One region of the Mycobacterium sp. NGS22 genome, then DNA from elsewhere that is predicted to be linked to it. Evidence: predicted binding sites of a transcription regulator. Region 1 holds the regulator's gene; each other region holds the start of a gene.
What was found. Region 1 encodes LexA, which represses DNA repair genes until DNA is damaged. Its sites were predicted from a motif close to CGAACANNTGTTCG; they were not measured.
Positions count from the first base shown of each region.

Region 1 (9,806 bases):
CTGCGCGAGGCCGTCGTCTATCTCACCGGGATGAGCCAGCGCGAGCTGTACGGCGCCAGCTACCGGGTCAAGGACAAGATCACCCCGGCCGACCTGTTGGCGCGGACCCAGCACGTGATCGGCAAACAGGTCGACGTGGTGCGTTCGCAGCTGATGCGCAACCGGATCGACCTGGTCCTGGGCCATGGCCGCTTCGTGGACCCGCACACCGTCCTGGTGGAGGAGGACGCCCAGGGCGAGCGGGTGACGGTCAGCGGGGATTACATCGTCATCGCCACCGGCACCAAGCCGGTGCGCCCGTCTGGCGTGGAGTTCGACGAGCGACGGGTACTGGATTCCGACGGCATCCTCGATCTGCGGACGCTGCCGGCGTCCATGGTCGTCGTTGGTGCCGGCGTGATCGGCATCGAGTACGCCTCGATGTTCGCCGCCCTCGGCACCAAGGTCACCGTGGTGGAGAAGCGCGACACGATGCTGGACTTCTGCGACCCCGAGATCGTCGAAGCGCTGAAGTTCCATCTGCGCGACCTGGCGGTGACGTTCCGGTTCGGCGAGGAAGTGACAGCCGTCGACGTCGGCGCTTCGGGCACCGTCACCACGCTGGGCAGCGGCAAGCAGATCCCCGCCGAGACGGTGATGTACTCCGCCGGCCGGGAGGGCCAGACCGCGGACCTGGGCCTGGAGAACTCCGGACTCGAAACCGACAATCGCGGAAGGATTTTCGTCGACGACCAGTTCCAGACCAAAGTCGAACACATCTACGCGGTCGGAGACGTGATCGGCTTTCCGGCGCTGGCGGCGACCTCGATGGATCAGGGCCGGCTGGCCGCCTACCACGCGTTCGGTGAACCGACCGATGGCATCACCGCGCTGCAGCCCATCGGGATCTACTCGATACCGGAGATCTCCTATGTCGGCGCGACCGAGGTGGAACTGACCAAGAACTCGATCCCCTACGAGGTGGGTGTGTGCCGGTACCGCGAGCTGGCCCGCGGTCAGATAGCCGGCGACTCCTACGGCATGCTCAAGCTGCTGGTGTCCACTCGCGACCGCACGCTGCTCGGCGCGCACATCTTCGGCACCAGCGCCACCGAGATGGTGCACATCGGACAGGCCGTGATGGGTTGCGGCGGAACCGTGGACTACCTGGTCGACGCCGTGTTCAACTACCCCACGTTCTCGGAGGCCTACAAGGTCGCCGCGCTGGACGTGACCAACAAGATGCGGGCCCTCAGCCAGTTCCTGCGCTGATCAGCACCCGTCGTCGTAATCGGTCGGCGCCGTGTCACCGGCCCCGCCGGCCTCGGCACGGGCCAGCAACTGCGCGGTGCGTTCGTCGAACGGCGACGAGTACGACAGGTCTGCGGTGCAGCCCCCGCCTTCGAAACCGCCGACCACGCCGACGACCATAGAGCCGTGGACCCAGGGCGCGCCGCTGGTGCCACCGACCAGCCCCGCGCACGGCAGCGACGGGAAACCGCTCCCGGTGCGGCCCGAAGTGCCCTGGCAACCGACGGGCTCACCACCGGTCCCGGCGGGATAGCCGGTGACGCTTACCCCGGTGCCCGGGGCGGGGTCACTGCCCAAAGTCAGCGCGGCACCGGCCCGGCCTTCCAGCGTGCCGCGGGTGCCGCTTACCCGGGCGAAGGCGTAATCCGCGCGCGGGTCCCGACTGTCGAGCCAGCGCTCGTCGAAGTACACCGCCTCGACCGTCCAGGTGTCGGCGGGCCCGGCCGAACCGCGAAAACCCGGAACGAACGTCGTCTTCGCAGGCCCGAGCAGGCAGTGCGCGGCTGTCAACACAAGGTCACCGCCTTTGGCATGCACCACCGCACCGGTGCAGGTGTGCACGTTGCTGTCGCCCCGGAAAACGGCGCCGACGCGCGGGTCCGGTGTTACGGCTTCGTGGGCAGCGCACGACGCCGAGACCACCGCCAGGCCGACCACGACCGTCACTGCGCGCATGGCGTCCCATCATGCCCGATCGGATTTCCCAGCAAGCGAATAGAAAACCGTCCCAATGCGTTGATGGATGTGCCAGCAAATTGTGGCAGTCACGTCCGCACTTTCTACGGTGGGTGCGGTGTCGATTAGGCGAGACTGGTTAGGGCACCCTAGAGAGACCCATGAGCCCCCCGAAAGGAGGCACACTCATGTCCGATCATCCCGGCGAAGCTCAGGAATACCACCGCGGACAGCCAGGCATGTACGAGCTTGAGTTCCCCGCGCCGCAATTGTCGGCATCCGATGGCCGCGGCCCGGTTCTGGTGCACGCCTTGGAGGGTTTCTCCGACGCCGGTCACGCGATCCGGCTGGCCGCCGCTCACCTGAAGGCGGCGCTGGACACCGAGCTGGTCGCGTCCTTCGCGATAGACGAACTCCTGGACTACCGGTCCCGGCGGCCGCTGATGACGTTCAAGACCGACCACTTCACCAAGTACGACGATCCCGAACTGAACCTGTATGCGTTGCGCGACAGCGTCGGAACGCCGTTCCTGCTGTTGGCCGGGTTGGAACCGGACCTGAAGTGGGAACGTTTCATCAACGCGGTACGCCTGCTGGCCGAGCGACTCGGGGTGCGGCAGACGATCGGCCTGGGCACCGTCCCGATGGCCGTTCCGCACACCCGGCCCGTCACGATGACGGCGCACTCCAACAACGCCGAATTGATCGCCGACTTCACGCCGTGGATCTCCGAGATCCAGGTACCGGGCAGCGCGTCGAACCTGCTGGAGTACCGGATGGCGCAACACGGTCACGAGGTGGTCGGATTCACGGTCCACGTCCCGCACTACCTGACCCAGACCGATTACCCCGCCGCGGCGCAGGCCCTGCTGGAGCAGGTGGCCAAGACCGGATCGCTGGACCTGCCGGTGACGGCGCTGACCGAAGCGGCCGCGGAGATCCGGACCAAGATCGACGAACAGGTTCAGGCGAGCGCGGAGGTCGCTCAAGTGGTGAGCGCGCTTGAGCGCCAGTACGATGCGTTCATCGACGCTCAGGAAAACAGATCCCTGCTCGCCCGTGACGAGGATCTGCCCAGCGGAGACGAGCTCGGTGCGGAGTTCGAGCGCTTCCTGGCCCAGCAGGCCGAGAAAAAGCATGACGATCACGACCCTGGTTAGCCCCGGACGCCTTTGCAAGGCTCGATGACAAGGTTGGCGACATGACCGTGCGGACGCGCAATCTTCGCCCGGTGCGGGAAGTGACATCCCCGTCGCTGCAGTACCGCACCATCCACGGCTATAAGCGGGCGTTCCGCATCGCCGGGTCCGGTCCGGCGATCCTGCTGATCCACGGCATCGGTGACAACTCCACGACCTGGACCGGTGTCCACGCCAAGCTCGCCCAGCGGTTCACGGTCATCGCGCCGGATCTGTTGGGGCACGGCAAGTCTGACAAGCCGCGTGCCGACTACTCGGCGGCGGCGTACGCCAACGGCATGCGTGACCTGCTCAGCGTGCTGGACGTCGAGCGGGTCACCATCATCGGTCATTCCCTCGGTGGCGGGGTGGCGATGCAGTTCGCCTATCAGTTCCCCCACCTGGTCGAGCGACTGGTCCTGGTCGGCGCCGGCGGCGTCACCAAGGACGTCAACATCGCGCTGCGGTTCGCCTCGTTGCCGATGGGTGCCGAAGCGCTGGCGTTATTGCGGCTGCCCTTGGTGCTGCCCGCGGTCCAGTTGCTGGGCCGGGTGGCCGGTTTGGCCATCGGTTCGACGGCCATCGGCCGGGATCTGCCCAACATGCTGCGGATCCTGGACGACTTGCCGGAACCAACAGCCTCGTCGGCGTTCACCCGCACCCTGCGTGCGGTCGTGGACTGGCGCGGTCAGATCGTCACCATGCTGGACCGATGTTATTTGACCCAGGCCGTCCCGGTGCTGATCATCTGGGGCCGCAGAGATTCGGTCATCCCCGTGCGGCACGCCTACCTGGCGCACGCCGCCATGCCGGGCTCCCAACTCGAAATCTTCGAGGACGCAGCCCATTTCCCGTTTCACGACGACCCGGCTCGGTTCCTCGATCTCGTGCAGAGCTTCATCGACACCACCGCACCCCCCGACCACGACCAGGCCGCGCTGCGCGAACTACTCCGCAGCGGTGGCGGCGAAGCGACGGTCTCCGGGCCCGCCGACACCCGGCTGGCCGTGCTAAACGCCATAGGGGCCGACGAACGCAGCGCCACCTGAATCACGGCCGTCGACGTTGAGGTCTCAGGACTGTCGGCGCAACGTCGCGGACAGGTGGTGCTGGAGGCGTTGGCCGACAGCGGCCATGCGCAGCGAGTAGGACAGCTCGTTGCCGTCGACCCGGACCGACCGGGCCAGTGCCGACACTTCTTTGGCAGTCGGGGTCATTCCGACATCGGTTGTGGCCAAGTCGATTTCGACGACGCCGTCGCGCACCGAGTAGCTGCCGCCTTCGATCTCGGTGATGCCGCTGGGATGGGCAACCACCAGTTCCAGGTGGCCCTGTCGCGGCACTCGAAGATAGCCCGTCTCGGCGTGCAGCGGTTTGCCGTCGGCGACGGCTTTCGTTTTCTGTCCATAGCTCAGGAAAGGCTTGCCCACGTGGGAGAAGACGACCTCTTCGAAGTATTCGAACGACTCGATGGTCGGGTACTCCCCCGCCCCACGCCCCGCCCAGGTACCCAGCAGCGGCGCCAGCGCAGCGACGTCGGGATGAAGTTGGGCGGCCATCGGTCGGAAGACGCCGTTCAGCCCGGGGCCGATACGTTGCGGTGCGCGCGCAGCGCCTCGATCTCGCGTTCGAAATCGTCGGCTGAGGAAAAGGACCGGTACACCGAGGCGAAGCGCAGGTAGGCGACTTCGTCGAGTTCGCGCAACGGACCCAGGATGGCCAGCCCGACCTCATGGCTGGGGACCTCCGGCCCGGCGGCCCGCACCGCGTCTTCCACCTGTTGGGCGAGCAGGTTCAGCGCGTCGTCGTCGACCTGGCGCCCCTGGCAGGCGCGGCGCACACCACTGATCACTTTCTCCCGGCTGAACGGCTCGGTGACGCCGCTGCGCTTGACCACTGCGAGCACCGCGGTCTCGACGGTGGTGAAGCGGCGTCCGCATTCCGGACACGACCGGCGACGGCGAATTGCCTGGCCTTCATCGGTTTCCCGGGAGTCAATGACCCGGGAATCGGGATGCCGGCAGAAAGGGCAGTGCAATGGCCGCTCCTTTGCCACGCCGTGACGTCCGGATAACAGAACACCCCGAGAGTACCCGCGCGACCTGCCGAGCCCGGGTTGCGGCCGGTCAGCCGACCGGTGCGATCAGGGTCTGGCCTGCGGTCACCGCGCTGGAGTCCAGCGCGTTGAGGTCACGGATGCGTTCGACGACGTCGCGCACGGGTGCGCCCGGCGCCACGCGGACCGCGAGATCCTGCAGAGACTCGCCCGGCTCGACCCGCACCACCGCCAGCGCGGCGGGCACCTGCGGCGCCGCCTCGACCGATTCGCCGTGGACCATGCTGCCGAAGTTGGCCATCAGCCCTAACCAGAGGGTGATGACACCGGCGGCCAGGGCCAGCCCGATCGTGGTTGCCACACTGACCGGCCGTCTGCGGTGGACAACGGTCGACCTCGCGACACCGGTGCCGTAGTAGCGCATCGGCGCGCCCGCCGGGCGCGACGGGCCCGGCCTGTTCGACCGTGGCTGACCGGACCGATAGGAGGGAAACTCGCGAATCGGCCTGTTCAGAGGCCTGTTCAACGGGCTCTGCGCGTTGCTGGCGCGATGCGGACCCGCGTAGATGAGTGTCATGCCGTTTCCCTCCGGTCGACTACTTATCGCTCGTGTGTTCGACACTAGTCGCTCATGTGTTCGACAACCGAACATTTGAGCGAGCGTGTCGCACGAGCAAAACCGTAGACCTCACCACCGACAAGTTTTTTGTCGGTGCAACCAGCTGGTGACTTTCAGATACCCGGTACGCGCCGAAGTTACACACTTGTGATTCATTTTGTTTCCGCAGATCGGCGGCCCTCGACGGCGCGACGACACGCCGGTCGAACACATGTTTGATTCTTGGACGGAGTGGGGTTACATTCAGTGCCATGAGCGACAGCAACGACACCCCGGCCGATGCGACGCTGACTGACCGACAGCGAACAATCCTGGACGTCATCCGCGCGTCGGTGACCACCCGCGGATATCCGCCGAGCATCCGGGAGATCGGTGATGCCGTCGGTCTGACGTCGACGTCCTCGGTGGCACACCAACTGCGCACCCTGGAGCGCAAGGGCTACTTGCGGCGGGACCCGAACCGCCCGCGTGCTGTCGACGTGCGCAGCGCCGACGACACGGTGACGCCTCCGCTCACCGATGTAGCGGGTTCGGATGCGTTGCCGGAGCCGACTTTCGTCCCAGTGCTGGGACGCATCGCCGCCGGCGGGCCGATCCTGGCCGAGGAGGCCGTCGAGGACGTCTTCCCCCTACCCCGCGAGCTGGTCGGCGAAGGGACGCTGTTCCTGCTCAAGGTCGTCGGTGAGTCCATGGTCGAAGCCGCCATCTGCGATGGGGACTGGGTGGTGGTGCGCCAGCAGAACGTCGCCGACAACGGCGACATCGTCGCGGCGATGATCGACGGCGAGGCCACCGTCAAGACATTCAAGCGGGCCGGCGGTCAGGTGTGGCTGATGCCGCACAACCCGGCATTCGACCCGATTCCCGGCAACGACGCGATCGTGCTGGGCAAGGTGGTCACCGTCATCCGCAAGGTGTAGCCGCCGGCGTCAGTCGGCCCGGACGAAACCGTTGGCGCGCGCGGCGTCCTCGTTGGCGAACCAGATCTCGGCCAGTGTGTCGTGATAGAGCGCGCTGTTGGGCGTGTAATACAGACCGAACCGGGCGCTGGCCTTGATCGGATAGCCGTCCGGGGCCCGGTAGGGGTCGTCGTCGAGCGGCAGGTGGATCGTCGGACGCACCGCGGCGCTGCCGGCCGGTGCCGCCGCCGGCGCCTCGGCCTGCGGAGCCGCTCCGAACGGCGTGCCGGCTTCGGCGGCGTAGCCGGCCGGGTCCGCGGCCGCATGCCGTCCCGTTCTCGCCTCGGGCACCGGATCGGTGTCCGGTGGCGACGCCAGGTCGGGTGACTCGCCTTCCGCGTCGTCCCTGAGTTCGTCTTGCGGGTAGCGGGCCCCCGCATATTCGTCGAGGTATGGCTCGTCCGGCTCGATTTCCGGGATCTCCGGAACTTCCGGGATTTCCGGCTCTTCCCGGGAGTGCGGCACTTCGGGGACGTCCGCGTCCGGCACGTACGTCGGTGGCGCCGAGAGTTCGGGCACGTAGTCCTCCGGCCCTACCCGTTCCGGAACCCGCGGCTCCTCCTCGAAAGGTTCCCCGTAGCCCTCGTGCGACACCACCGGGATGGGCGTGGTGCCCACCGCGTCGGGGTCCTCGTCGTACTCCTCATACGAGGACGAGTCGTAGCTCTCGTCGGCATCGTGGGTGAATTCGTCGTCGTCGGCGTCCTGCTCGACCGGGAGGACCGCCGTCGCCCCACCCCGGGACCAGCTGACCCGGGCTCCCGAGCCGGCGTCGGGATGGTCCTCGACGTGCTGGTCGTGCTCGTCGGCCGGGGGGAACCGCTCAGAACCGTAATCGATGTCCTCGCGCGGCCAGCGCCCTTCCGCGCCGGGGTCATAGTCCACACCGGCGTTGCGGTCCGGGTCCGGGTCGAAGACGGGTGCATCGGGACCCGCGGCGCGGCGCCTGCGCAGACCCAACACCACCAACACGCACATCAGGACCAGCAACAGCACCGGCACGGCCGCGATCAGCCACCACCAGTGGAAGGTGAACTTCTTGCCCGCCGGGGGTGAGGCCGAATTGCTGGGCTGATTCTGTCCCGAAACCTGGAGTCCGGACAGCAGCGGCGCCAGATTCGCCGGATCGGTGCTGAAGGTGTTCTTGGCGCGGTTCCAGGAGATCTTGCCGCCGGTGAACTTCTGCGACACCACGTCACCGTCCACCGTCTGGTCAGCCACCGGCGCACCGAGTTTGCCGGTGGCGCCCTTGAGCTTGTCCCACGCGGCCTTCATGGCCCCGCGCACGACGAAGGCGCCGTGGTCGGGGGTCCAGAAGATCACCGGCTTGTCCGCCGCGGAGAACGTCGCGACGCGGCTGGCTGGAGTGATCCCGCCGTCTGCCTCGTTGGCGACGGGGAAGCCCAGATCGCTGCTGACCGGCCCGCCCAGCGCCTCATACTTCTGCAGGATCGGTCCCTCGACGGCGTTGGCGCCGGTCGCCGGGCTGAAGAAGATCTTGCCGCCGTTGAAGTCCTGAGCGACGCCGTCGCCGCCGATCGGGTACTGGTTGCCCTTCTTGGCGCCCAGCGGCCCGTTGGCGCCGCCGGCGGCACGCCAGGACATGTTGATGGCGGCGGTGGGGTCGATCGCCACCTGCAGCCCCTTGAGCTGCTCGGCCAGGCCCGGCGGATTGGTGCTGAACTCCTTGGTCTTGCGGTTCCAGGACACCTCACCACCGGTGAACTTCTGCGAAGTCACCTCGGCGTCATAGGTCTCGTCGCCGATCGGGGCGCCCAGCACCCCGCCCGAGCTGCCCAGCTTGTCCCAGGCGGCGTTGAGCGCGCCACGCACCACGAACGCGCCGTGGTCGGGCGTCCAGAAGATCACCGGGTTGTCGCTGGCTGCGAACGTGCTGACGCGGCTGTCCGGTCCGGCGAGGCCCGGAACTTCGTTGATGGACGGAAATCCCAGGTCGCTGCCCGCCGGTCCGCCCAAAGATTCGTACTTGTCCAGAATGGGGCCGAACATGAACTTGGCGCCGGTAGCCGGCGTGAAGTACATCTTGCCGCCGTCGAAGTCCAGCGCGAATCCGTCGCCCACGGGATAGACGTCGCCCTTCCGGGCGCCCAGCGTGGACGTGTCGCCGCCGGCCTTCTCCCACGCGGCCATCATGGCCGCCTCGGCGTCGCCGATCGGAGACGCCGACGCTGTCGGCGCCAGCAGCGTGACGGCCAACGCGCCAGCCGCCAAGCCCAGCAGCGCCCGCCCGACCAGCTTGCTCAAATGACCTCTCCGCCCGTTCACCAAGCCTCCCAGCTGATGCCCTGCCCACCCGGCGAGCCGGCGGATCCACCGCCGTGGGCCGTTCCCCAGCTACGAATCGCATCGCGGCCGGGCTCGCATAACTTTGCTCTAGCGAACGAGAAATGCGAAGTCAAATTGTAGATATTACGGAAACGGATATCGACCCGATGTCGAAATGATGCGGTGCTGCGTCCGTGTCGCGAGAAATCCCGGAGCCGGCTGAGGGTCCTGCGGATCGTCGCCGACGGTCCGGCAAATTCTCTACCGTAGCGGGACAAAGCCCAGCTCACGACGGCCCTGCACACCGGGCAACGGAATGCACCTCGTCCCCGTCAACGCACGCGCTACGCACGCACCGACGTTACGTCAGGACTCGATCCCGTCAACGTTGTGCATCGGGTCCGTACGCGATGTGTCCGGCGGACGAACAACGCGAGGCGGCCTCGGTCAGACGCCCAGGCTGCGGCCGATGATCTCCTTCATGATCTCGGTCGTCCCGCCGTAGATGGTCTGCACCCGAGCGTCCAGATAGGCACGCGCGACGTTGTATTCGCGCATGTAGCCGTATCCGCCGTGCAGCTGCAGGCAGCGGTCGATCAGGTGGACCTGCTTCTCGGTGGAGTACCACTTGGCCATCGCGGCCTGCTCGGCGGTCAACTTGCCTTCCAGGTGCAGCGCCAGGAACTGGTCGACCATGATGCGCACCACGGTGGCCTCGGTGGCCAGCTCGGCCAGCAGGAAGC
Region 1 is NZ_JCALDY010000029.1:36,709-46,514, forward strand. It holds gene sthA (Si-specific NAD(P)(+) transhydrogenase) at 1-1,251, shown strand, start outside; gene AC5Y47_RS21565 (trypsin-like serine peptidase) at 1,252-1,965, opposite strand; gene AC5Y47_RS21570 (proteasome assembly chaperone family protein) at 2,154-3,125, shown strand; gene AC5Y47_RS21575 (alpha/beta fold hydrolase) at 3,167-4,192, shown strand; gene AC5Y47_RS21580 (peroxynitrite isomerase) at 4,217-4,702, opposite strand; gene nrdR (transcriptional regulator NrdR) at 4,720-5,181, opposite strand; gene AC5Y47_RS21590 (LysM peptidoglycan-binding domain-containing protein) at 5,270-5,776, opposite strand; gene lexA (transcriptional repressor LexA) at 6,070-6,738, shown strand; gene AC5Y47_RS21600 (LGFP repeat-containing protein) at 6,748-9,063, opposite strand; gene AC5Y47_RS21605 (acyl-CoA dehydrogenase family protein) at 9,511-9,806, opposite strand, start outside.

Region 2 (9,806 bases), on a different contig from region 1:
ATTCTCATGCGGGAAGACGACTTTGAGAAAAGTCGCCACGAAGATCGAGGCCAGCACCCCCCAGGCGATGGATGCCACGACGGCGTGGGTGACGCCGACGTAGATACCGATCCGTTGGCCGAACGCCGCCGTCGTGTAGGCGTAGGACGCGCCGTTGGTCTTGACGTAGCGGGCGGCGGTGGCGAAGACGGTTCCGACGATGCCCGCGAAGGCGGCGGCCAGCACGTAGGCCAACGGCGCCAGTGGCCCGGCGAGCCTGATCACCGCGCCCGGGGTCAGGAAGATGCCCGCCCCGATGATCGCGTTGATCCCGAGCATGACGATGCTCCAGAAGCCGAGCTTGCTGATCGCACGCCCTCCTAGCCGCATCCGGCCCAGGATCAGGGCTGGTTAGTACACGTTCGTACCACGGGCGCTGAACAGCCAAACTTGGGTGCGGGCTATGCTCCGTCGGCGCCGTTGGCGCCCGGTGTTCCGAACCAGGATCCTCCGGCGCCACCGAGGGCGCCGGCCCCGCCGGCTCCAGGTGCGGCGCCAGTTCCGCCGTCACCGCCCCCGCCGCCGTCGCCGCCGTTTCCGATGATCTGGGCGTTCCCGCCGGCTCCGCCCGGCCCGCCGTTGCCCCCGTTGCCGATGCTGCCGTTGCCGGAGGGAGCCACACCGAGGCCGGCGTTGCCGCCGTCGCCTCCGGTTCCGCCGCCGCCCCCGGCACCGGCGTTGCCGAATAGCAGCCCACCCTTGGCGCCAGTACCGCCGCTGCCGCCGCTGCCACCGTCCCCGCCATTGCCGCCGATGCCGCCGCCGGCACCGGACGTGCTACCGCCTCGGCCACCCTTGCCGCCGTTGCCGGCGTCACCGCCGGCGCCGGCGTTGCCGCCGTTGCCGGTCAGCTGTCCGCCGTGGCCGCCGCTGCCGCCGTTGCCGCCGTTACCTCCGCCGCCCCCGGTGCCTCCGGTGCCCCCCAGAACGGTGGCGGTGCCGTCGGTCCCGATCTGGGCGACGCCGCCGTTTCCGCCGGTGCCGCCGCCGCCGGCGTCGCCACCGTTGCCGAACAACCCGGCGGTGCCGCCGTTTCCGCCGTCCCCGCCCCGGCCGCCGGCGCCGCCGGCGACGCCATTGTGCGCGCTGCCGCTGGAAGTCTGGGTGTTGCTGCCGCCGGTGCCGCCGCTGCCGCCGGCCCCGGCGTCGCCGAACAGCAATCCGCCGTTCCCGCCGACGCCACCGTTGCCACCGGCGCCTCCGACCGCCCCGCTTTCCCTACCGACGGTGCCGCCACCGGCACCGCCGTCGCCGCCGTGGCCGCCGGCGCCGATCAGCCCGGCGCTGCCGCCGGCACCACCGTGACCGGCCACCCCTCCGGCGGAGTTGGTGCCGCCGGCTTTGTTGGACCCGCCGGCGCCGCCGCCACCACCGTCTCCGCCGTTGCCGTACAGCCACCCCCCGGTGCCACCGGCGCCGCCGCTCCCGGCAGCCGCTCCGGAACCCTGGCCGCCGGTCTGGTCCCCGCCGCCCCCGCCGGCCCCCCCGTGGCCGCCGTTGCCGAACATGCCGGCGCTACCCCCGACGCCGCCGCCGGCACCGGTACCGCCCATCCCGGCCGAGGTGTTCTGCCCACCATGCCCACCGGCGCCACCGGCGCCGCCACTGCCGAACATGCGTGCCCCGGCCCCGCCGGAGCCGCCGAACCCGCCGAGGCCGCCGGTAGCCCCACCACCCTTATTCGTTCCACCGCCTCCGCCCGCGCCTCCGGTGCCACCGTCGCCGTACAGCAACCCGGCTGCGCCGCCGACTCCGCCGACTCCGCCCGCGCCGCTGGTCATGCCGCTCGGGGGCGATCCGGCTGAGTTGTCACCGCCGGCCCCGCCGGCCCCGCCCGCGCCGCCGTTACCGGTGAGGTAGCCTCCGCCGCCGCCGGCCCCGCCCGCGCCGCCGGCGCCGCCGGAGGCGTTTGTCAGAGCAACGTTGTTAGTACCGCCGTCTCCGCCGGTCCCTCCGCCCCCTCCGGCACCGAACAGACCCGCGTGACCACCGGCGCCGCCGGCCCCGCCAGCTGAAGTGGCCGCGGAATTCTGGCCGCTGCCGCCGTCGGCGCCGTTACCGCCGGCACCGGCGCCACCCCAGAGCAGTCCGGCATCGCCGCCGGCACCGCCTGCCCCACCTGCCCCACCTGCGGTACCCGCATTGCCGTTGGCGCCATTCGCCCCTGCACCGCCGGCCCCACCCGTACCCAGCAGCCATGCGTTGCCGCCCGCCCCGCCGGCCCCGCCCGCCGCTCCCAGCGCGGTGGCCGCACCGCCGGCGCCGCCCCGTCCGCCATCGCCGTAGAGCCAGCCGCCGGAGCCGCCGGCACCGCCGGCCGCTCCGGCGCCACCACTGCCGCCGAGTCCGCCGTTGCCGATCAGTCCGGCGGCACCCCCGGCCCCACCGGGGCTGCCGGCCGACGTCTGCGAGAAACCGTTGCCGCCGTTGCCGTACAACAACCCGCCGGCTCCGCCGTTCGGGGCGGCGGCGGTCCCGTCTGCACCGTTGCCGATCAACGGGCGCCCCAGCAGTGTCTGGGTGGGCGCATTGATCGCGTTGAGCAGAAGTTGCTCGGCACTGGCCGTTTCCGCCGCGCCATAAGCGCTGCCGGCATTGGCCAACGCTTGGACGAACCGTTGGTGAAACGCTGTCGCCTGCGTGCTGAGCGCTTGATACGCCTGACCGTGCGCGCCGAATATCACTGACAGGGCAGTGGATATCTCGTCGGCGGCGGCGGCCTGCAGTTGTGTTGTCGGGATCGATGCCGCGGCACCCGCGGCGCTGATCGCCGCTCTGATGGCGGCCAAGTCCGTTGCCGTCGAGGTGATGTATTCCGGATTCGCGAGCACAAACGACATGACAGTCCTCCCGATAGACTGCCGCGCAGCTTACGCCGATCGCGCAGGGGTGGGCACAATTTTGCGCGATTGGTTGCGTTGTGCCGGATTGTGAAGCGGCAAGCGTTAATTCACGTCAGCGTCAGCTAATTCACGGGCCAGCCGGGCGGTGAAGTCGGCGACGTGGACCGGACTGTCCAGCGCGAACAGCGCGGCGGTGGCCCTGTCGCCGTCGTCGTTGTGCCGCACCACAATTGGGATCCCATCGTGGTGCACCGCATCGAAGGCGTCCTCGTCGGTGATGTCATCGCCGAGATAGATCGGCACCAGCGGTACCGACCCGCCGTCGGTCAAGTGCTCGATCACCCATCGCAGTGTCTTGCCCTTGTCCCAGTCGAGATCCGGACGCAGCTCGATGACTTCGCGCCCGGTCGTCACCCGCAACGCGTCGCGCCGGCCGGCCGTGCGCACCGCCGCAGCCACCTCCCCGACCCGGTCGCGGGCCGCGTTGCGATAGTGCACTGCCACGCCAAAACGCTTGTGTTCCACCACGACACCATCGATGGAGCCGAGTCGCTCGCGCAGCTGCCCCGCGGCTTCTTCGAGCACCGGGATGGCCGCCGCGGCGTCTTCGTTCTGATGATGAGTGCCGTCGGGTGCGGTCAGTTCGAATCCATGGCTGCCGGCGTACCAGATTCCGGGCAGACCCACTCGCTCGACGACGTCGGTCAGGTCGCGCCCGCTGAGCACCGCGACCGGGCACCGCGTCGCCAGTTCCCGCAGCGCCTCTGTCGTACCGGGCGCCGGCCGGGCCGCGTCGGGATCGTTGACGATGTCCGAGAGGGTCCCGTCGAAGTCGAAGAACACCGCGGGCCGCCGGACCGAGAAGTCGTCGGCCAGGCTGACGGACTGCAATGCATCCGGCAACTCCGACATCCGCCGGTCGCCGGTGCGCGCGTCGATCTCGTCGACGCCGGAGATGACCGCGTCTGCATCGTCGGACGCGGCGCCGACGGCGATCACCAGCGCGAAACCGGCGGCGCGGGCGGCCGTGACGCCGGACTCGCCCGCTGCGACGACGGCACAACGGCCCGAGCGCACCCCCAACCGTTGGGCGGCTTCGATCGCGGCGTCACCATTGGATGTGAAGACGCCGGTGCGCACGTGGATGTCGTGCAGACGGTCCGACACGGTGTCGGTGCCGGGCAGTGTGGCGTCGAACAAGACGGCATCGATGCGTCGCGGGTCGATGGTGACCGACATGCACCCACCTTCTCACGGTGGACCGCCGAGGGGTCAGCGGCGGCGCGCTCGCACCGGCACCGCCGAGGGCCGCGGCACCCGGCGCGCCGGCACCCGGCCCGGACGCTTGCGCCGACGGTCGAAAGGCAGCACCGAGTCCTGACCGAGCGCAAGCAGCCGCGCCATGCCCAGTTCGATCCCGCCGGCAAGCCGCGCGAGGTCGGCTGCGGTGTGGTAGTCGGCGATGAGACCGAACACCAGCTCGTCGGCGTAGCCGATCACCGAGATCCTGGTGCTGAACTCGGGTGCGGTCGGCGGGATCGGCAACAATCGCTCCAGTTGTCGGCCCATCAACCGCAGCCGTTCCCGCGGTCCGAAGGCATGGATGGCCAGCGTGACGGTGTGTTGTCCGGGCGGCCGTATCAAGGACTGAACAGCCTTGGCGCACAACTTGAATGGCGAGGGGAACGGCTGGCTGGCCCGGTTCGGTTCCGGGCGCACTGCCCGCAGTTGCCGCAACGGGTCCTCGTGGTCGACCGGCAGGAAGGGCAAGACTGCACCGACCGTGCGCACCGAGTCCGAGCGGGGCTGGTGGCCGTGCTGGACCAGCACGCCGCGAAAGCCCTCGGTGATGGCCGCGACCGCGACCTCGTCGGCGCTCACCCCGAACTTGCGGGCCATCCGGTCCACGGCGGCGCGAGGAACCCGCACCGCGCGGTAATGCCGAAGGGTGTTCACCGGGCCGGCCGGTTCGGGCCACGTCATCACCGTGGCCGCGGCGCTGACGGCGGCTTTCGCGATGTCCAGTGGGGTCTGCATCAGGGTGTGCACCCAGCTTGGCCTATCGGCGCCAGGGTCCGAATCCCGTTGTCCGGCAACGGTATCGGCGAATGCTTCGCTGTCAGCCTCGTCACAGAGCCGCGCCAGCAGGTGGGCCGGCGGGATGGCGTGGGCGATGCTGTGGTCGACCTTCATCAAGATCGCCCATCGATTGCCCTCGAGGCGTTCGATGACCCAGCACTCCCAGCGCGGTCCGTTCACGTCGAGGGGACGCTCGAGCGCGTGGGCGATGGCCCGGAACAGTGCTGCGTCGTCACCGGGCTGCGGCAGGGCTACCCGGTGGACCTGCCCGGGCCCGTCGAAGCCCAGCTGGATCCGTTCGGCCAGCAAATTCCTGATCAACTCGTGGCCGGGTTTGGATCCGGCGATGACGGCAACCGCACCGGTTGCCATGCCTGCGTGTCGGTCGCGTTCTGGAGTCCTGAAGGACCCCGCCTCCGAAGTCGTCGTTCCTGCCATGCCCAGTCCCCACCGTGTTTGTTCAAGTTGTACCAGTATCCGGGTGGGTCATGCGCATCGACAGAACGGTCAGGTTAAGAGTGTGTTGTCCAGTTGAAGATGCGTTTAACTGCGACGATGTGCCGCTGAGGCTATTGGCCGCAAATTGTTTCAATAGCGTTCCGAAGCTGTTCCGATGACGAACACAGACCGGTGGGTGCGCGTTCGCACATCGAACAGACGTTCGATACACTGGCGTCATGGGGTGGCACAACGGCCCGCCGAGTTGGGCCGAAATGGAGCGGGTTCTCGATAGCAAGCCGCGTCATGCCGGGATGCCCGCTCCGTTCGGTCCTCCCGAAGATGGTCCGCTGTCGCTCAAACGGGAAGCGTATTCAGCAAAAACACACGGACAACGACACCGTTCCTCCGTGGCGTACGCCGAGTTGCATGCGCATTCTGCATACAGCTTTCTGGACGGGGCCAGCACCCCGGAGGAACTGGCCGAGGAGGCCGCCCGGCTGGACCTGCGCGCGCTGGCGCTGACCGACCACGACGGGCTGTACGGGGCGGTGCGGTTCGCCGAAGCCGCGGGTGAACTCGGTGTGCGCACGGTATTCGGCGCCGAGCTGTCGCTGTCGTCGGTGGCGCGCACCGAGCGACCGGACCCGGCCGGCCCGCATCTGTTGGTGCTGGCACGGGGACCCGAAGGGTACCGGCGGTTGTCCCGGCAACTTGCCGTCGCGCATCTGGCCGGTGGTGAGAAAGGCAAACTGCGCTACGATTTCGACGCACTGACCGAGGCGGCCGGCGGGCACTGGCATATTCTGACCGGCTGCCGCAAAGGGCATGTGCGACAGGCGCTTTCCGAAGGTGGCCCGGAATCGGCGCGGCGGGCGCTGGCCGATCTGGTGGATCGGTTCGGCGCCGGCCGGGTCAGCATCGAGCTGACCCATCACGGTCAACCGCTCGACGACGAACGCAACGCGATGCTGGCCGGACTGGCGCCGCATTTCGGCGTCGGCGTCGTCGCCACCACCGGGGCGCACTTCGCCCATCCATCCCGTCGGCGATTGGCCATGGCCATGGGTGCGATCCGGGCCCGGCAGTCTCTGGACGCGGCCGCCGGCTGGCTGGCTCCGCTCGGTGGTTCGCATCTGCGCTCGGGTGAGGAGATGGCGCGGCTTTTCGCGCAGTGCCCCGAGGCGGTGACCGCGGCCGCCGAACTCGGCGAGCAGTGTGCGTTCGGCCTCGCGCTGATCGCACCGCAGCTGCCGCCGTTCGACGTCCCCGACGGGCACACCGAGGACAGCTGGTTGCGTGCGTTGACCATGGTGGGCGCGACCGACCGCTACGGGCCGGCCGGGCGGGCGGCGAAAGCCTACGACCAGATCGAGCACGAACTCAAAGTCATTGCCCAGCTGCGGTTCCCGGGCTACTTCCTGGTGGTCGACGACATCACCCGGTTCTGCCGGCGCAACGACATCCTGTGCCAGGGCAGGGGATCGGCGGCCAATTCCGCGGTGTGCTACGCCCTCGGAGTGACCGCCGTCGACCCGATAGCCAACGACTTGTTGTTCGAACGCTTTCTGTCGCCCGCCCGCGACGGCCCCCCCGACATCGACATCGACATCGAGTCCGACCAGCGCGAGAAAGTCATCCAGTACGTCTACGACAAGTACGGCCGGGACTATGCCGCCCAGGTCGCCAATGTCATCACCTACCGGCCGCGCAGCGCGGTGCGCGACATGGCCCGCGCCCTGGGTTTCTCGCAGGGCCAACAGGACGCGTGGAGTAAGCAGATCAGCCATTGGTCCGGGCAGCCCGTCGACATCGAAGGCATCCCGGAAGGAGTGGTCGACCTGGCCAACCAGATCCGGAACCTGCCTCGGCACATGGGCATTCATTCCGGTGGCATGGTGATCTGTGACCGTCCGATCGCCGACGTGTGCCCGGTGGAGTGGGCGCGCATGGAAAACCGAAGTGTCCTGCAGTGGGACAAAGACGACTGTGCGGCAATAGGTTTGGTCAAGTTCGACCTGCTGGGGCTGGGCATGCTGTCGGCGCTGCACTATGCGCGGGATCTGGTGGCCGAGCACAAAGGCATCGAGGTGGACTTCGCCCGGCTCGACCTCTCCGAGCCGGCGGTCTACGAGATGTTGTCGCGGGCCGATTCGGTGGGGGTGTTCCAGGTGGAGTCTCGGGCACAGATGGCCACGCTGCCGCGGCTGCGGCCCCGGATCTTCTACGACCTGGTGGTGGAGGTGGCGCTGATCCGTCCCGGTCCCATCCAGGGCAATTCGGTGCATCCGTACATCAAGCGCCGCAACGGCATCGAGCCGGTGGTCTACGACCATCCGTCCATGGAGTCGGCATTACGAAAGACGCTGGGAGTGCCGCTCTTTCAAGAACAACTGATGCAGCTGGCGGTCGACTGCGCCGGCTTCACCGCCGCCGAGGCCGACCAGTTGCGGCGCGCCATGGGGTCCAAGCGCTCCACCGAACGCATGCGCCGGCTCCGCGGCCGGTTCTACGACGGCATGCGCACCCTGCACGGCGCCGACGACGAGCTGATCGACCGGATCTACGAGAAACTGGAGGCGTTCGCCAACTTCGGCTTCCCGGAAAGCCACGCGCTGTCGTTTGCGTCGCTGGTGTTCTACTCGTCCTGGTTCAAGCTGCATCACCCGGCGGCGTTCTGCGCGGCGTTGCTGCGTGCCCAGCCGATGGGTTTCTACTCGCCGCAGTCGCTGGTGGCTGATGCGCGACGGCACGGGGTGCTGGTGCACGGCCCGTGTGTCAACGCCAGCCTGGCATTCGCCACGCTGGAGAACGCGGGCATGGAAGTGCGTCTCGGGCTGGGGGCGGTCCGCCATATCGGTGACGAACTGGCCGAAAAGCTGGCCGAGGAGCGAAAGACCAACGGCCCGTTCGCCTCTCTGCTGGACCTGACGTCCCGGTTGCAGTTGAGCGTGCCGCAGACCGAGGCGTTGGCGACGGCGGGGGCGCTGGGTTGCTTCGGGATGTCCCGGCGCGAGGCGCTGTGGGCGGCCGGTGCTGCGGCCACCCAACGGCCGGACCGGCTGCCGGGGGTGGGGTCGTCGTCGCACGTTCCGGCGCTGCCCGGGATGAGCGAGCTGGAACTGGCCGCCGCCGACGTGTGGGCCACCGGGGTCTCCCCGGACAGTTATCCGACGCAGTTCCTGCGGGCCGACCTGGACGCAATGGGGGTGGTGCCGGCGGTGGAGTTGGGATTGGTGCCCGACGGTGACCGGGTGCTGATCGCCGGTGCGGTGACCCACCGGCAGCGCCCCGGGACCGCTCAGGGGGTGACGTTCGTCAACCTCGAAGACGAGACCGGCATGGTCAACGTGTTGTGCACGCCGGGAGTGTGGGCCCGGCACCGCAAACTGGCGCAGACGGCACCGGCGTTGGTGATCCGCGGCCAGGTCCAAAACGCCAGCGGCGCAATCACCGTGGTCGCCGAGCGGATGGGTCGCATCACGCTGGCGGTGGCCTCGAAGTCCCGCGACTTCCGTTGATGCGCTCGCGGGTCAGTGAGCGGGCACGGCGCGGACCACTCTCCGCGCCGAACGTGTAACCACTGCGAAAAATCGCCGAATTTTTCGCAGCCACAACACGTTCGGCGTAGGGTCCGGCCGGCAGGTAGCCTCCAGAGCATGGCCTTGAACCTGACCGTCGATGAAGTCCTCAGCACCACCCGCTCGGTCCGCAAACGCCTCGACTTCGAAAAACCAGTGCCGCCCGAGGTGCTGATGCAATGCCTCGAACTAGCGTTGCAGGCCCCGACCGGTTCCAATTCGCAAGGCTGGCAATGGGTTTTCGTCGAGGACCCGGACAAGAAGAAGGCAATCGCCGACGTCTACCTGGCCAGGGCCCGCGACTACCTCAGCTCCCCGGCCCCCGAATACGACGACACCCGCGGCGAGCGGATGGGGCGGGTGCGCGATTCGGCGCGGTACCTCGCCGAGCACATGCACGAGGCGCCGGTGCTGCTCATCCCGTGCATCGAGGGCCGCGAAGCCAAGTCGCAGCTGGGCGGGGTGTCGTTCTGGGCGTCACTGTTCCCGGCGGTGTGGAGCTTCTGCCTGGCGTTGCGTTCGCGCGGGCTGGGCTCGTGCTGGACCACCCTGCACCTGTTCGACGGCGGCGAACGCGAGGTGGCCGACGTTCTCGGCATCCCCTACGACCAATACAGCCAGGGCGGTTTGTTCCCGATCGCCTACACCAAAGGCACCGACTTCCGGCCGGCCAAGCGTCTTCCTGCCGAGAGCCTGACGCACTGGAACAGCTGGTAGCCCGAACCTAGATCGCCCCGGGGTAACCCTGCTGGCGCCACGCCTCGTAGACGGCGACGGCCGCAGCGTTCGACAGGTTCAGCGAACGCCGTCCGGCCAGCATCGGGAT
Region 2 is NZ_JCALDY010000002.1:100,187-109,992, forward strand. It holds gene AC5Y47_RS02285 (APC family permease) at 1-369, opposite strand, end outside; gene AC5Y47_RS02290 (PE family protein) at 441-2,879, opposite strand; gene otsB (trehalose-phosphatase) at 2,985-4,121, opposite strand; gene AC5Y47_RS02300 (wax ester/triacylglycerol synthase domain-containing protein) at 4,155-5,399, opposite strand; gene AC5Y47_RS02305 (error-prone DNA polymerase) at 5,639-8,920, shown strand; gene AC5Y47_RS02310 (nitroreductase family protein) at 9,059-9,697, shown strand; gene AC5Y47_RS02315 (tRNA (cytidine(34)-2'-O)-methyltransferase) at 9,705-9,806, opposite strand, start outside.
Region 2: AC5Y47_RS02305 (error-prone DNA polymerase) is a predicted target of LexA. The motif match lies at 5,612-5,625, and genes of this name have one in related genera.

Region 3 (9,806 bases), on a different contig from region 1:
GCCAACACCTTGACCAGGAACGGCAGCACGTCGCCGAACCGCGCCCGCGACGCCGCGCCCAGCTGTCCGTCCGGGTCGGCGGTCAGTGCCACCAGCAACGAGGTCTCACCGTCGGCGGTCTCCAAGAAGGCCGGGTCGCCGGGGTGGGCGCCGAACCACAGTTCGGCCTCGGGATGCGCGGCCGGTACCGGCCGCCCGGTGAACTCGGCGAGGGCGATGCGCGATCCCCAGGCGTAGGTGCGCAAGGCTCCGCGTAGCAAGTCCACCGTCTTCTATCCCCGTGCCAGTCGCAGGTAAACCGCGGCCATTTCCAGCCGAACGGCCAATACTGCCAGTTGCTCCTCCACGCGCTGGGTGGCGGTCGGCGTGGTCGTGACACCCGAGTCGTCCTGCGCCCCCACCAGATACACGTCGTCGAGCCCGGCCACCCGGGCGGCCACGACCGTGCGCTCGGCGCTCAGCGTCAGCGCCAGCACCCGCAGCCGCTGCGGCAGCGGCCCGTCGATCTGCTCGTCGTGGAACAGCGCGTCCGTCACGCTGCCGTAAGCGTCGGGTCCGTGGCGCAGCGCGGTCACCGCGTCCGCCAGCCCGGTGGCCGCGACGACCTGCTGAGCGTTGCGCAGCAGCACCGAACTGCCGTGCCGGGCCAGCGCCAGCGTCGCGGCATTGTCTCCGGTCAACGCGACCCGGCAATCGGTCATCCGCGCGGCCAGCGTCTTGGCCGGATTGGTGAACAACTCGCGCGCGGCGCTGTTGCGTAGCGCCTCGGCGTCCAGTTCGTCGGCCAGCGCGGCGAGGTCGAATCCCAGCCTGGGGTCCACGGTCTGCAGCACCGCCAGACCGGCGGCCAGGTACCGGCACAGCCCGAACCCGTCCGGCGTCCACAGCCGCGGCGCCAGCACCGCGACCCGGCCGGCCGTCGAGTCCCGCAGCGGACCCTCGTACGGCGCCGCCACCACCACCCGCGCGCCCCGGCGCACCCCGGTCGCGGCCGCGCCGACCAGCGCCGGATCACCGGGGTCGTCCCCGGCCACGATCAGCACGTCCAGCGGCCCGACCCACGGCGGCGCCTCGGTCGCCAGCACGATCGGCGAGGCGGCGGCGGTGGTCAGGGTCGAAGCCAGCAGGACGCCCGCCGTCTCGGCGGTACCGCGGCCGGCCACCCAGATCACGCTGCGCGCACGGTCGTTCCCGCGCAGCGGATCCAGGTCACCTTCCTCCAGCGCGGCGGCCACGGTGCGCACCTGCGCGCCGGCCATCGACGCCGCCCGCAACAGGCCGTCCCGGTCGGCGGCGAGCAGGCCGTCGGCGTCCTCGAGGTCGATCGCCCCGACGGCGTTCACGTACCGGCCCCGGACCGGGCGCCCTGGGCCGCGATCCTTTCGCTGACCTGTGCGACCACCGCGTCCACATCCTCGATGCTGCGCCCCTCCACATTGAGCCGCAATAGCGGTTCGGTGTTGGAACTGCGCAAGTTGAACCAGCTGCCGTCGCCCAGGTCCACCGTCACCCCGTCCAGGTGATCGATGGAGTGGATCCGGCTGCCGAACGTCTTGAGCACCGCGTCCACACAGGCCGGTGCGTCGGCGACCTTGAAGTTGATCTCACCGGAGGATTCGTAGCGCTGATAGTCCGCGGTCAGCTCCGAGAGCGGTCGGTGCTGCTCGCCGAGGGCCGCCAGCACGTACAGCGCGGCCAGCATGCCGGAGTCGGCGCCCCAGAAGTCGCGGAAGTAGTAGTGCGCCGAATGTTCGCCGCCGAAGATCGCGCCGGTCTCGGCCATCAGCGCCTTGATATAGGAGTGACCGACCCGCGAGCGCAGCGGTGTGCCGCCACGTTCGGCCACCAGCTCGGGCACGGCGCGGGAGGTGATCACGTTGTGGATCACGGTGGCGCCGATCTCGCGGCCCAGTTCGCGGGCGGCCACCAGGCTGGTGACCGTGGACGGCGAGACCGGCAGGCCGCGTTCGTCGACGACGAAGCAACGGTCGGCGTCGCCGTCGAACGCCAGCCCGATATCGGCGCCGGTTTCGCGCACGAAGTCCTGCAGGTCCACCAGGTTCGCCGGGTCCAGCGGGTTGGCTTCGTGATTGGGGAACGTGCCGTCGAGCTCAAAGTACAAGGGCAGCAACGTGATCGAGCCGATCGCGCCCAGCACTGCCGGGGCGGTGTGCCCGGCCATGCCGTTACCGGCGTCCACCGCCACCCGCAACGGGCGCAGGTCGGCGGTGTTGACCAGCGAACGCAGGTACACCCCGTACTCGACCAGCACGTCTTTGTCGCTGACCGACCCGCGCGGCCGGTCCTGCGCGTTCGGCACCCCGGCGATCAGGTCCTCGCTGATGGACGTCAGTCCGGTGTCCTTGCCGACGGGTTTGGCGCCGTTGCGGCACAGTTTGATGCCGTTGTAGGCCGCCGGGTTGTGGCTGGCGGTGAACATCGCGCCGGGGCAGTCCAGCAGGCCGGACGCGAAGTACAGCTGGTCGGTGGAGGCCAGCCCGATCCGCACCACGTCCAGGCCCTGGCCGGTGACGCCGTCGGCGAACGCGGCCGCCAGCGACGGGGAACTGTCACGCATGTCGTGGCCGATCACCACCTGGCCGGCGCCCTCACCGCGCATCAGCCGGGCGAACGCGGCGCCGACGTCGGCGACGAACGGCTCGTTGATCTCTTCGCCCACCAGTCCGCGAACGTCGTAGGCCTTGATGACACGGTGGACAGCCTCCGCGGGCCATGACATTCTGCAGCGCTCCTGACGACGTGAACTCTTGGCCGCCAGCCTATCGGGACGCCTTAGTCAGCCGGGTCGGGCAGCACCCGCAAGTGTCCACGCCGGCGTCCGGACCGGTGTTCCGGCGGGGCCAACACGGACCCGCTCGGCGCGGCGTGCGCTCCGGCCGGATGCAGATGATCGCCGTTGGCGCGCGGGACGTCGTCGTATCCGTCGTATCCGTCTGTGCGCGTGCTGAACCCGTTGACGATCGCAGTTCCGCGGGCCACGGCACCCTCGCGTACCGCGTCGGCCAGCGCCACCAGGTCGTCCTCGTCGGGATTGGCGGGCTCGCAATTGAGCGGGCCGGCGTGGCGCACCAGGTCCCAGCCACGCGGGGCGGTGATGCGACCGGCATGGCCGACGCACAGGTCCCAGGAATGGGGTTCCCGCGCGGTGGCGAGTGGTCCGACCACCGCAGTGGAGTCCGAGTAGACGAACGTCAGCGTTGCCACTGCGTAGTGCGGACACCCGGGCCGGCAGCAGCGACGGGGTACGTTCACGCTCGAAAGGCTATCGCGGGTAAACGTCGCTGAAGCGCCGGACACGCGGGGTCCGATGTGTAACCGTTACCATCGGCGCGTGAGCGATTCCCGCGGCTCCGGCCGCAGTGGTCGGCCGGGGGGCGGCTGGACCGGGACGTCCGGGCACCGGTCCCGACGGCGGGGTCGCGAGCTGCGCGGTCCGTTGCTCCCGCCCACGGTGCCGGGCTGGCGCAGCCGCGCCGAGCGGTTCGACATGGCGGTGCTCGAGGCCTACGAACCCATCGAGCGGCGCTGGCAGGACCGGGTGTCGGAACTGGACGTCGCCGTCGACGAGATCCCACGGATCGCCGCCAAGGATCCCGGCAGCGTGCAGTGGCCGCCCGAGGTGATCGCCGACGGGCCGATCGCGCTGGCCCGTCTGATTCCCGCCGGAGTCGACGTGCGCGGCAACGCCACGCGGGCCCGAATCGTGTTGTTTCGCAAGCCAATTGAGCGACGAGCCAAGGACACCATCGAACTCGGCGACCTGCTGCACGAGATCCTGGTGGCGCAGGTGGCCATCTATCTGGACGTGGAGCCCTCGGTCATCGACCCGACGATCGACGACTGATCTTGGCCTGGGCGGCTCAGATGATGCCGCGCTTGAGGCGGCGGCGTTCCCGTTCGGACAGGCCGCCCCAGATGCCGAAGCGCTCGTCGTGCGCCAGCGCGTACTCCAGGCATTCATGACGGACCTCGCACCCCAGGCAGATCTTCTTGGCCTCGCGGGTCGAGCCGCCCTTCTCCGGGAAGAAGGCCTCGGGATCGGTCTGCGCGCACAGCGCCTTGTCCTGCCATTGGTCGGCAGGGACTTCCGGCAGCGGCTCGGGCTCGAATACGGCGGGCGCATCCGGGACGACGCTGAGATGAGGACGGACCGGTGCCGTCGGCATCGGCAGATGTGTCACGGCCGAGCCGGAGTTGGTGTGCGGCACGCCTCCCATTACGCCCCGAAGGTGCTCATAGGACATGACCCCGCCTCCTCGCATAGAGAATGAAATGGTTTCCCACTGTTCTGATGTACAGATGCCCAATTCGAACAAGTGATCGAATCTCGGTCTGCGACACCGGAACCGGCCGGCCAACCGGGAAATGACACTGATGTGATTAGACACGGGCGGGTGACCCTGGTCAAGCACTTCGCCGCATTTCCATACCATCTCGTGATCGAATTTCGGCGTTTCTGTTGTTCGGCCACATGGGCGTGTCGGACACAGTAGTATCACAAGTCCCTTGTGCCACAGTGGTTACCGAGGAGATCCCGGTTTCGGGGGGCGGGTACTGTCCTGCGGTGTGAAGGTCACCGTGCTGGTCGGCGGGGTCGGCGGCGCCCGATTCCTGCTCGGCGTGCAGCAGTTGCTCGGCCTTGGGCAGTTTGCTCGATCGGATCAGACCGAGCATGAACTGACCGCCGTGGTCAACATCGGTGACGACGCCTGGATCCATGGCGTACGCATCTGTCCGGACCTGGACACCTGCATGTACACCCTGGGCGGCGGGGTGGACCCGGAGCGCGGCTGGGGTCACCGTGACGAAACCTGGCATGCCAAAGAGGAACTCGCGCGCTATGGCGTGCAGCCCGACTGGTTCGGCCTGGGTGACCGGGACCTGGCCACCCATTTGGTTCGCACTCAGATGCTCAACGCCGGCTACCCGCTGTCGCAGATCACCGCGGCGCTGTGCGACCGCTGGCAACCCGGCGCACGGTTGCTGCCGGCCAGCGACGACCGCTGCGAGACGCACGTGGTGATCACCGACCCCGAAGCCGGGACCCGGCGGGCGATTCACTTCCAGGAGTGGTGGGTGCGTTACCGTGCCCAGGTACCCACCCACAGCTTCGCTTTCGTCGGAGCCGAAAAGGCCAGCGCCACAACCGAAGCGACGGCGGCCATCGGTGAGGCCGACGTAATCATGCTGGCACCGTCCAATCCGGTGGTCAGCGTGGGCGCCATCCTGGCGGTGCCGGGCATCCGGGCCGCGCTGCGGGCCACCGGCGCCGCAGTCGTCGGATACTCACCGATCATCGGGGGAAAGCCGTTGCGCGGCATGGCCGATGCCTGCCTTTCGGTGATCGGTGTGGATAGCACCGCGCAGGCGGTGGGTCGGTATTACGGTGCCCGCCGAGGCACCGGGATCTTGGATCACTGGTTGGTGCACGACGGCGACACCGCCGAAATCGACGGTGTGACCGTGCGTTCCATACCGTTGTTGATGAGCGATCCGGCAGCGACGGCCGAGATGGTGCGTGCCGGGCTGGATCTGGCGGGCGTGGCGGTGTGAGCGGGCCCGGTCCTCATTTCGAACCGGCGCTGCCGCCGGCGGGTGAGCACGGCACCGCGACTGCGATCGAAATACTGCCTGTCACCGGGCTTCCCGAGTTCCGTCCGGGTGACGACCTCAGTGCCGCCCTGGCCGCGGCGGCGCCGTGGCTGCGCGACGGGGACGTGTTGGCGGTCACCAGCAAGGTCGTGTCCAAATGCGAGGGCCGGCTGGTTCCGGCACCCCTCGATCCGGAGCGCCGAGACACCTTGCGCCGCAAGCTCGTCGACGGCGAAGCGGTGCGGGTGCTGGCCCGCAAGGAGCGTACGTTGATCACCGAGAACCGGCTGGGCCTGGTGCAGGCCGCCGCCGGGGTGGACGGATCCAACGTCGGCCGTTCGGAATTGGCGCTGTTGCCCGTCGACCCGGACGGCAGCGCGGCCGCGCTGCGGGCCGGGTTACGCGCGCGGCTCGGCGTCACCGTCGCCGTCGTCATCACCGACACCATGGGCCGCGCCTGGCGCAACGGTCAGATCGACGCCGCCATCGGCAGCGCGGGAATTGCTGTGCTGCATAACTATTCGGGGGCTGCCGACCGGTACGGCAACGATCTGGTGGTGACCGAGATCGCCGTCGCCGACGAGGTGGCCGCCGCCGCCGACCTGGTCAAGGGCAAGCTGACCGCGATGCCGGTCGCGGTGGTGCGCGGGTTGGACCCGGTGGACGACGGTTCGAGCGCGCGGCAGTTGGTGCGCGCCGGTTCCGAGGACCTGTTCTGGCTGGGCACCGCCGAGGCGCTGGATCTCGGCCGTCGTCAGGCGCAGCTGTCGCGTCGTTCGATCCGCCAGTTCAGCGACCAGCCGGTGCCACCCGAACTCGTCGAAGCCGCCGTCGCCGAGGCGTTGACCGCCCCGGCGCCCCACCACACCCGCCCGGTGCGGTTCGTCTGGCTGCAGACCGCCACGGTCCGAACCCGGCTGCTGGACCGGATGAAGGACAAGTGGCGCGCGGACCTCACCGCCGACGGCAGACCCGCCGACGCGGTGGACCGCCGGGTCTCGCGCGGCCAGATCCTCTATGACGCACCAGAAGTCGTGATTCCCATGCTGGTGCCGGACGGCGCCCACAGCTATCCCGATGCCGCGCGCACCGAGGCCGAGCACACCATGTTCACCGTCGCGGTCGGGGCTGCCGTGCAGGGGCTGCTGGTCGCGCTGGCGGTGCGTGGAGTCGGCAGTTGTTGGATCGGGTCGACGATCTTCGCCGCCGATTTGGTCCGCGCCGAGTTGGGGCTGCCCGCCGACTGGGAACCGTTGGGCGCGATCGCCATCGGGTACCCGGCCGAGCCCGCCGGGTTGCGCGACCCGGTCCCGGTCGACGACCTGCTGATCCGCAAGTGAAGACCTCCGCCGGCGCGGGTTTTGACAGACGAGGCGCGCGATGAACCTCCGGGACTCGGTGATCGAACTGCTGGGCGGTTGGGAGACACCTGACCCCGCCCAGGATGCGCTTCGGCAGGCCGTGCTGACCTTCGTGCTGGCCCGCGAAGACTCCTGCGTGCGCGAATGTGTACCGGGCCACGTCACCGCCTCGGCGTTGGTGTTCGACGACAGCGGCGAACGGGTGCTGCTCACCCTGCACCCCAGGCTGGGCCGCTGGGTGCAACTGGGCGGGCACTGCGAACCCGAGGACACCGACATCCTGGCCGCCGCACTGCGCGAAGCCACCGAAGAGTCCGGCGTCGACGGGTTGCGCGTGGACCCCGAACTCGTTGCGCTGCACGTGCATCCGGTCACCTGCTCACTGGGCGTGCCGACCCGGCACGTGGATCTGCAGTTCGTGGCCCATGCACCGGCCGGGGCTCAGATCGTGCTCAGCGACGAGTCCGACGACCTGCAGTGGTGGCCGGCCGAGGCGTTGCCGGACGGCACCGATCACGCCCTGAAGTACCTGGTGGACCGCGCCTCAGCGCGCCGCACGTCAGTGCGGCGAGCAGACGCAAAAGCCCCCTGAAACGGCCGTTTCAGGGGGCTTTTGCGTCTGCTCGCCACAACAACTAGACGTCGGACGAGTACCGGATTCCGCCGTCGGGAATCGAGACCCCCGGCCACACCCGCGCGCCGCGCAGCAGTTCGCAGCGCGCGCCGATGTCGGCACCGTCACCGATCACGCCGTCGCGAATCAGCGCCCGCGGACCGATGCGGGCGCCGAAGCCGAGGATCGAACGCTCGATCACACTGCCGGCCTCGACCTTGACGCCGTCGAAGACCACCGCGCCGTCCAGCCGCGCCCCCGGGCCGATCTCCGCACCCCGCCCGACGACGGTGCCGCCGATCAGCAGCGCGCCCGGCGCCACCGCGGCGCCGTCGTGCACCAACGACTCACCACGCTGCCCGTGCAGCGCCGGGGACGGCGCGATCCCGCGCACCAGGTCCGCCGAACCACGCACGAAGTCCTCCGGCGTGCCCATGTCGCGCCAATAGGTGGCGTCGACGTACCCGCACACCTTGACGTCGTCGGCCGAGAGCAGGGACGGGAACACCTCACGTTCCACCGAGACCTCCCGGCCCCGCGGAATCCGGTCGATCACGTCGCGCCCGAACACATAACAGCCGGCGTTGATCTGGTCGGTCGGCGGATCCTGCGTCTTCTCGAGAAAGGCGGTGACGCGGCCGTCGGAGTCCGTGGGCACGCAACCGAACGCGCGAGGGTCGCCCACCCGCACCAGATGCAACGTCACGTCGGCCTGATGCCCGTGATGGAACTCCAGCAGCTGGCCCAGGTCGGCACCGGACAGCACGTCGCCGTTGAACACCATCACGGTGTCGTGGCGCAACTTGCCGGCGACGTTGGCGATGCCACCGCCGGTGCCCAGCGCGTTCTCCTCGGTCACGTACTCGATCTGCAACCCCAGCTTGGAGCCGTCGCCGAACTCGGCCTCGAACACCTCGGCCCGATAGGAGGTACCCAGCACCACGTGCTCGATGCCCGCGGCCGCGATCCGCGACAGCAGATGGGTCAGGAACGGCAGCCCTGCCGTCGGCAACATCGGCTTGGGCGCCGACAACGTCAACGGTCGTAGCCGGGTCCCTTTGCCGCCGACCAGCACCACCGCGTCGACTTGATGGGTCGCCATCTCAACGCCGCCCTTCTGCCAGCTCCCGCCGCAACGACTTGCGCGACCGGCGCAGTGCGCTGCGCACCATCACGCGCGAACGCACCGCCAGCGACCCGCGCAGCGTCCAGCGCAGCGGAGCCCGCCACCATCCGGAATGCCGATCCGCCAAGAAGATATAGGTACTGCGGTGATGGGCGGCCAGATGGCTGGCCGGGTCACGGCCGGTGGAGTGACCCTTGTGGTGCAACACCTCGGCCGACGGCACGTACACCGACTGCCAGCCGGCCTTGCCGAGCCGGTCGCCGAGGTCGACGTCCTCCATGTACATGAAGTAGCGCTCGTCGAACCCGCCGACCTGTTCGAACGCCGCGCGCCGCACCAGCAGGCACGACCCCGACAGCCAGCCCACCGGCCGCTCACTGGGCTCCAGGTGCTCCTGGCGATAGGCCCGCGTCCACCTGTTGCGCGGATAGACCGGACCGAGCACCGCGTGCATACCGCCGCGGATCAGGCTGGGCAGGTGACGCGCCGAGGGGTAGACCGATCCGTCCGGGTCGCGGATCAGCGGACCGAACGCGCCGGCCCGCGGCCACCGGGTGGCGGCTTCCAGCAGCGCGTCGATGCTGCCGGGTCCCCATTGCACGTCGGGGTTGGCGACGATGACCCACTCGTCGACCCAGTTTTCGTCACGCTGAGCGAGCTTGGCGACGGTGCGGTTCACCGCGGTCCCGTAGCCGAGGTTGGACCCGGTGGGCAGCAACCGCACGTTGGGATAGCGCATGACGGCGGCCTGCGGGGTGCCGTCGGTGGAGCCGTTGTCGGCCAGCAGCACACTGACCGGACGCTCGGTGGCCAGCGACAACGACGCCAGGAACCGCTCCAGGTGCGGACCCGGGGAATAGGTCACCGCCACGACCGGCAGAACGTCAGTCACGCGTCGAGGGTAACGGTCGATCGGTCGAACCAAGGCCCGAAGCAGCTGTGATAGCCGCGACAAGCGCCGTGCGCCAGGGCCGTAACGGCATCAGTCCCGCCGCGGCCCACTCCCGGCTGGACAGCGCCGAGTAGGGCGGCCGCGGCGCGGGCCGGGGGAATTCGTCGGTGCCGCACGGATTGACCCGCTGCGGGTCGGCGC
Region 3 is NZ_JCALDY010000002.1:214,789-224,594, reverse strand. It holds gene manA (mannose-6-phosphate isomerase, class I) at 1-266, opposite strand, end outside; gene AC5Y47_RS02855 (TobH protein) at 273-1,343, opposite strand; gene AC5Y47_RS02850 (phosphomannomutase/phosphoglucomutase) at 1,340-2,740, opposite strand; gene AC5Y47_RS02845 (DUF3499 domain-containing protein) at 2,794-3,273, opposite strand; gene AC5Y47_RS02840 (metallopeptidase family protein) at 3,446-3,865, shown strand; gene AC5Y47_RS02835 (WhiB family transcriptional regulator) at 3,882-4,238, opposite strand; gene cofD (2-phospho-L-lactate transferase) at 4,588-5,574, shown strand; gene AC5Y47_RS02825 (coenzyme F420-0:L-glutamate ligase) at 5,604-6,953, shown strand; gene AC5Y47_RS02820 (NUDIX hydrolase) at 6,994-7,566, shown strand; gene manB (mannose-1-phosphate guanylyltransferase) at 7,610-8,689, opposite strand; gene AC5Y47_RS02810 (glycosyltransferase family 2 protein) at 8,691-9,605, opposite strand; gene rfbD (dTDP-4-dehydrorhamnose reductase) at 9,598-9,806, opposite strand, start outside.
Region 3: cofD (2-phospho-L-lactate transferase) is a predicted target of LexA. The motif match lies at 4,331-4,344, and genes of this name have one in related genera.